Regions from separate parts of the Streptomyces sp. NPDC051322 genome, predicted to be linked through region 1. Evidence: riboswitches for the same ligand, from Rfam matches in the RefSeq annotation. Region 1 holds a riboswitch; each other region holds the start of a gene.
What was found. Region 1 has a riboswitch for thiamine pyrophosphate ahead of thiO (glycine oxidase ThiO). Riboswitches for the same ligand answer to the same signal wherever they lie in the genome.

Region 1 (2,264 bases):
TGGATCAGCAGTCGCTCACCGTATCGGCGGGACGGGAAGGAGGCGCAGTCTCCCACCGCGTACACCCCCGGGAGTGAGCTGCGCAGCCACGCGTCGGCGGTGACCGAGCCGTCGGCGCCGAGTTCGATTCCGGAGCCGGCGAGCCAGCCGGTGGCCGGCCGTGCGCCGATGCCGACGAGCACGGCCCCGGCGGTCAGCCTGCGTCCGGACTCCAGCACCACGGCACCGGGCTCGACCCGGGACACCCGGGCGTGCGTGAGCAGTTCGGCGCCGCTGTCCGCGTACCAGTCGGCCATGGGCGCCGCGATCCCGGCGGGCAGTGCTCCGGCCAGGGGCTGCCCGGTCGCCTCGACGACGGTCACGGCGCAGCCGGCCTCGCGGGCGGCCGTCGCGAACTCCGCGCCGATCCAGCCAGCACCGACGACCACCACGTCGTGCTGGGCGGCGAGGACCGCCCGCAGCCGGGTCGCGTCGTCGAGGGTGCGCAGCAGATGGACATCGGGGAGGTGCTCGCTGCCGGGCAGCGTGACCGGGCGGGCGCCGGTGGCGACGACCAGGACGTCGTACGCCACCGGGCCCTGCGTGGTGTCCAGTTGGTGGTCCGATGCCCGCAGCCCGGTCACCTCGCGCTCCAGCAGCAGGGTCACACCGAGTGCGTCGAAGTCCACGTCGAAGGCGGATCCGTCGGCCTTGCCGAGCAGCACGGCCTTGGACAGCGGCGGCCTGTCGTACGGCTGGTGCGGTTCGTCGCCGACCAGCGTGACAGCGCCGGTGAAGCCCTGGTCCCGCAGCGCGACCGCGGTCTGCACGCCGGCCATGCCGGCGCCGACGATGACGACGTGCCTCTGCTCACTCACCCGTTACCTCAATCAGCCGAATACCGTCAGAACCGCGGGCCCAGCGCCTGCTCCCCTGGACCGGCCGGCACGTGGGGGGCGGCCGGTCTTACGGCCGACGGAAACCTGGGGTTAGGCTGGCCAAGCTAAACCACTCGCGGGAGTCCGGGCGCACCGGGCTGAGAGGGAGGCTGCGACGGCCTCCGACCGTACGAACCTGATCCGGGTCATGCCGGCGAAGGGAGGGGCTGGACGCCCATGCACGCGGACAGAGCTTTTGCAGACACGGTTCCGGACGTACTGCCGGACGTGCTGATCGTCGGGGGCGGGATCATCGGTCTCGTCACCGCCTGGCGCTCGGCGCAGCGCGGACTGCGCACCACTGTCGTCGATCCGGCACCGGGCGGCGGAGCGGCGCAGGTCGCCGCCGGCATGCTGGCCGCCGTCACCGAACTGCACTACGGCGAGCAGGTGCTGCTCGGCCTCAATCTGGAGTCCGCCCGCCGTTATCCGGCGTTCGCCGCCGAGTTGGCGGAGGCGTCCGGTCAGGATCTGGGCTATCGCACCTGCGGTACCCTCGCCGTCGCGCTCGATGCCGACGACCGGGCGCACCTGCGTGAACTGCACGCCCTGCAGCAGCGCTCGGGGCTGACCTCCGAGTGGCTCACCGGGCGCGAATGCCGGCGTCTGGAGCCGATGCTGGCGCCGGGTGTACGCGGCGGTCTGCGGGTCGACGGCGACCACCAGATCGACCCGCGGCGGCTCGCGGCAGCTCTGGTCACGGCGTGCGAGCGGGCCGGGGTGGATTTCCGGCGCGACCACGTGGCCGAACTGACCGTGCGCGGGGGCCGGGCCACCGGTGTGGTGCTGGCGGCCGGCGGTGCGCTCGGCGCCGGCCAGGTGGTGCTGGCGGCGGGCAGCCTCAGCGGGAAGCTCGCCGGGGTACCGGACGACGTGCTGCCGCCCGTCCGCCCGGTCAAGGGCCAGGTGCTGCGGCTCACTGTGCCGGAGGCTTTCGCGCCCTTCCTCAGCCGTACGGTCCGCGCGGTGGTACGCGGCAGCCACCTCTATCTCGTGCCCCGGGAGAACGGCGAACTCGTCGTCGGCGCCACCAGCGAGGAGCTCGGCTGGGACACCACGGTCACCGCGGGCGGCGTGTACGAACTGCTGCGCGACGCGCATGAACTGGTTCCCGGCATCACCGAGCTACCGCTCACCGAGACCCGGGCGGGTCTGCGTCCGGCGTCGCCCGACAACGCCCCGTTGCTCGGCCCGACGGCGCTGCCCGGACTCCACCTGGCCACCGGCCACTACCGCAACGGCGTGCTGCTGACTCCGGTGACAGGCGATGTGATGGCCGAGTTCCTCACCACCGGCGAACTCCCCGCCGAGGCCGGTCCCTTCACGCCGCGGCGTTTCTCATCCGCA
Region 2 (2,264 bases), on a different contig from region 1:
GAGCAGGCCGATCAGCAACAGCGACACCAGGGTGCCGATGACGGCGACCGAGGTACGGGCGCTGAGCCCGTGGCAGGTGTAGAGCGCGACCAGCATGATCGCACTCGCACCCACTACGGCGACGATCAGCGGATCCGACCCGTGCAGGATGGCGGGCAGGATGAAGAGCGTCAGCACGGCGAAGCTGACGACCAGCGCGACCAGGGCCATCGCCCCCCGCATCCTGCCCACGGCGACCACCACCAGCGCGAAGACTCCGGCGAGCAGGGCCATCGGGAACTTCCGGTCCACATCGGACACCGCATACTGCAGGTCGTGCGGTGCGTCGGGCGCGTACGCCACCACCACTCCCTGCCCCTGGTGCAACTGCCGTGGTGCGTCCGGCTGGACGATCTCGGTGAAGATCCTGCCCTTGTCCTTGCCGGTCTCCACCTCGACCTTCGCCTTACTGCACTCCCCTGTTGACGTGCCCGCCTCCGCGCCGGTGGTGGAGTCTCGGGTGGTCGGTGCCTGACTGGCATGCACGTCCTTGCAGTCCACAGCGGTGACGCCGATCACTCGTGCTTGCTGCGTCTGCCGGTCGAAGCCGACTCCGGTCCGTGCGTGCGGCGGCGCGCCGCCGGGCCAGAGCACGAGGAGGCCGACGATCACCGCCCCGGAGAAGGGGATCAGCACGGCCGCGATGATCTTGCGGAGGTGCTTGGACACCGGAGCCGCAGGGCCATGGCTGTGCGTGTGCCCGGCGGGATGGCCGGATGTCCGGTCGTGCGGATCCAGGAGCGAGGTCACTGGCGGATCATCGCAAGAAGAGAGGCCCTCTGTTCAGCATGGCCGGGATGGCGCTAGCGTGGGGGGCACCTTTGCACACGCGGGAGCTCGGAGCACCGGGCTGAGAGGGCGCTGACCAGCATTCGCTGTAGCTGCGCCGACCGCCGAACCTGTTACCGGGTAATGCCGGCGTAGGGAGTAGGTCTGATGACCACAGTGGACGCACACACGCCTGCCAACGACAGCAACGAGCGCAAGCCCGGCTGGCACAAGGGGTATGTCCTGGGCCCGGAGGGCTCGAGGGCCGACCTCAGGGTGCCGGTCCGGCAGGTACACCTCACCAACGGGCAGCACGTGACGCTGTACGACACGTCAGGTCCGTACACCGACCCCACCGTTGAAACGGACGTACGCCGCGGGCTGGCCCCGCTGCGGGAGAGTTGGATCATCGGCCGGGGCGACACCGAGGAGTACGCGGGCCGCCCGGTCCGTCCCGAGGACGACGGACTCAAGCACACGTCTCCGCGCGGGGGCCTGCTCCGTGGCGGAGACGGTGATCTACGCGGACTCGACGCGGTCTTCCCGGGCCGGCCACGACAGCCCAGGCGGGGTCGCGACGGCCGCGCGGTGAGCCAGCTCGCGTACGCCAAGCGCGGTGAGATCTCCCCGGAGATGGAGTACGTCGCGATCCGCGAGAACGTCTCCCCCGAGGTCGTCCGGGAGGAGATCGCGGCCGGCCGGGCCGTGCTCCCGGTCAACGTCAACCATCCGGAGATCGAGCCGATGATCATCGGCAAGCGCTTCCTGGTGAAGGTCAACGCCAACATCGGTAACTCCGCGGTCACTTCCTCCATCGAGGAGGAGGTGGACAAGATGACCTGGGCCACCAAGTGGGGCGCCGACACCGTCATGGACCTGTCGACCGGACGCAATATCCACACCACCCGTGAATGGGTGCTGCGCAACTCCCCCGTCCCGATCGGCACCGTGCCCCTCTACCAGGCCCTGGAGAAGGTCGACGGCCGGGCCGAGGAACTGACCTGGGAGATCTACAAGGACACCGTCATCGAGCAGGCCGAGCAGGGTGTCGACTACATGACGGTGCACGCCGGCGTGCGGCTGGCGTATGTGCCGCTCACCGCGCGTCGCAAGACCGGGATCGTCTCGCGCGGCGGGTCGATCATGGCCGCCTGGTGCCTGGCGCATCACAAGGAGTCGTTCCTCTACGAGAACTTCGAGGAGCTCTCCGACATCCTCGCCTCCTACGACGTGACCTACTCGCTCGGCGACGGACTGCGGCCCGGGTCGATCGCGGACGCCAACGACGAGGCGCAGTTCGCGGAGCTCCGTACGCTCGGGGAGCTCAATACGATCGCCAAGCGGCATGACGTCCAGACGATGATCGAGGGCCCGGGGCACGTCCCGATGCACAAGATCAAGGAAAACATCGATCTGCAGCAGGAGATCTGTGAGGAGGCCCCCTTCTACACCCTGGG
Region 3 (2,264 bases), on a different contig from region 1:
GGCCGGACAGCAGATGGCCGGTGCTGTGGCCACGCAGTTCGACGTCCGGGGCCTCCCATCCGCCGCATGGCTGTGCGCTGCTCGCCAGGCCGACGTTGCGGCGGAAGGTGTGCAGCAACCGGTCGATGTCCACGAAGTGGAGATAGGCGGTGTTACGCGACTGATTGTCGCGGAAGGCGCTCGGGAGCAGGGTCACGGCGTCGAGCGGGAACGGGTGGCTGGTGCTGTCGCTCGCCGGTGCGGGCCGGGCGGGGACGTCGGCACGGGAGGCACTCGCCTGCGCTGTACCGGCGCTGTTTGCGGTGAGCATCGCGGCCGCGGCGCCGGTGGCGGCGGTCGCGATGAAATGCCGTCTGCCCAGCGGGCCGAGGTTCCGGGTGGGGGCGGGGGTTGGTTCGTGGATGCGGCTCACGGCGGTCTCCTCGCACACTCAGCGTTCGTTATATCGAACAATGAACGTAACTTCGGACGAGGAGACCATAGGATCCCCGAACATGGTCGTCAACGCCTGACGCAGACCCACTTCGGTTCCCAACTGCCCTTATCGCGTCCGGCGTTGCCCTCGCCCGGGCATAGCGCCCCAGCCCACCACGGGCGCACGAGACACACCCTCCGCGCAGAGGTCTTGGCGCGGCACGTTAGCCTGACCGGCGTACCGGACACGGGGTGCCCCGCCCAGGGGCTGAGATCACACCCGCCGAACCTGAACCAGTTAGCACTGGCGGAGGGATGTCAGACATGTCATTGCCACCTGCTCCGAGCGGCACGCCGGACACCGGCTCGCGCTCCGTCTTCGACGGCCGGATGCCTGCCGCGCCCGGCGACCTGCGTGTCGAGGCGCGCGGTATCACGCCGGTGCCGGAGCACCATCGCTATGGCGGCCCCGGGCGGCTGTTCACCGTATGGTTCGCTCCGAATCTGACGATGACCGGTGTGTTCACCGGCACCGTGGGGATCGCGCTCGGCCTGGACCTGCCCACCGCGCTGCTGGCCGTGGTGCTGGGCACCCTGGTCGGCGCCGTTCCCACCGCATACCTCGGCACCTGGGGAAGTCGGACCGGCGCGGGCCAACTCCCGCTGGCCCAACTCGCGTTCGGCCGCTCCGTAGCGGTGCCGGGGCTACTGCAGTGGCTTTCCTCGGTTGCCTGGGATGCTCTGATCGGACTGTTCGGCGGGGACGCACTGGCCCGGCTCTGCGGCTGGCCCTTCTGGCTGGGCGTGCTGGTGATGATGCTGGGGCAGGGGGCGCTCGGCGTGCTGGGATACGAGGCCATTCACCGGCTGCAGAAGCTGATGACCTTCGTGCTCGCTGCCGCGTTCATCGCCCTGGCCGTCAGACTCCCGCACAGCGCCCATCCCGCGGCCACCGGCAGCGCCCACGGTGCCGACCGTGTCGGCGCTTTCGTCCTGACCAGCACGATCGCGCTGAGTCTGGCGCTGTCGTGGGCGCCGTATGCCAGTGACTTCAGCCGCTATCTGCCGCGCAGCACGTCACGCCCGCGCATGTTCTGGTACACGCTCCTCGGCGTCAGTGTGTCCTTCGTGGCCGTGCAGACGCTCGGTCTGTGGGGAGCATCGGTCTTTACGGACCAGACCGCGCGGGGTGTCGACGCGTTGTTGGGTGGTGGCGTACTCGGCGGACTGGGGCTGCTGGCCGTGGCGCTCGCCGCGCTGTGCAGCAATGCGATGAACGACTACAGCGGCTCGCTGGCCCTGCAGACCATCGGCTTGCGCGTCCCGCGTCCGCTCGCGGCGGCTCTCGCCGCCGCACTCGGCTTCCCGCTGGTCCTGTGGATGCACGCCGCCGACACCACGGCCCGGTTCCAGAACGTGCTGTTGTTCGTCGGCTACTGGATTCCGGGCTTCGTGGCCGTCGTGGTGGTGGACTGGCTGGCCCGGGCCCGGACGGGTGCGCCTGTCGACCTGGCCACCGGGAGCAACCGTTCCCCGTCCGGCCGGGCCGCGCTGGTGGCCTTCTGCGCCGCCTTCGCCGCAGCGGTTCCGTTCATGAACACCGGCCTCTACACCGGTCCGGTCGCTGCCGCACTGCACGGTGCCGACCTCGCCTATTACGCGGCGTTCATCGCTGCACTGGTCGTCTACGCCCCCCTCAGACTGCGCCGCCGCACGGTCCGCTGAACGAGCCGCCGCGGGCGAAGGCCGAGGCGGCGAAGCGTTCGCCGATGCGGCGATGTGTGGCGGCGTCCGGGTGGAGCTGGTCGGGCAGCGGCAGTTCGGCGTGGTCCGTCTCGCCGTAGAGGTCA

Region 2: it holds a riboswitch for thiamine pyrophosphate, as region 1 does, so the genes downstream of both, thiC (phosphomethylpyrimidine synthase ThiC) here and thiO (glycine oxidase ThiO) in region 1, are expected to answer to the same signal.
Region 3: it holds a riboswitch for thiamine pyrophosphate, as region 1 does, so the genes downstream of both, AB0436_RS11350 (cytosine permease) here and thiO (glycine oxidase ThiO) in region 1, are expected to answer to the same signal.

The regions. Positions count from the first base shown of each region.
Region 1 is NZ_JBFBAK010000001.1:316,754-319,017, forward strand. Features, by position in the region: gene AB0436_RS01455 (FAD-dependent oxidoreductase) at 1-818, opposite strand, end outside; TPP riboswitch at 984-1,097, shown strand; gene thiO (glycine oxidase ThiO) at 1,095-2,264, shown strand, end outside.
Region 2 is NZ_JBFBAK010000003.1:188,951-191,214, reverse strand. Features, by position in the region: gene AB0436_RS09085 (YibE/F family protein) at 1-789, opposite strand, end outside; TPP riboswitch at 859-983, shown strand; gene thiC (phosphomethylpyrimidine synthase ThiC) at 976-2,264, shown strand, end outside.
Region 3 is NZ_JBFBAK010000004.1:41,870-44,133, forward strand. Features, by position in the region: gene AB0436_RS11345 (beta-L-arabinofuranosidase domain-containing protein) at 1-310, opposite strand, end outside; TPP riboswitch at 653-747, shown strand; gene AB0436_RS11350 (cytosine permease) at 805-2,139, shown strand; gene AB0436_RS11355 (GDSL-type esterase/lipase family protein) at 2,111-2,264, opposite strand, start outside.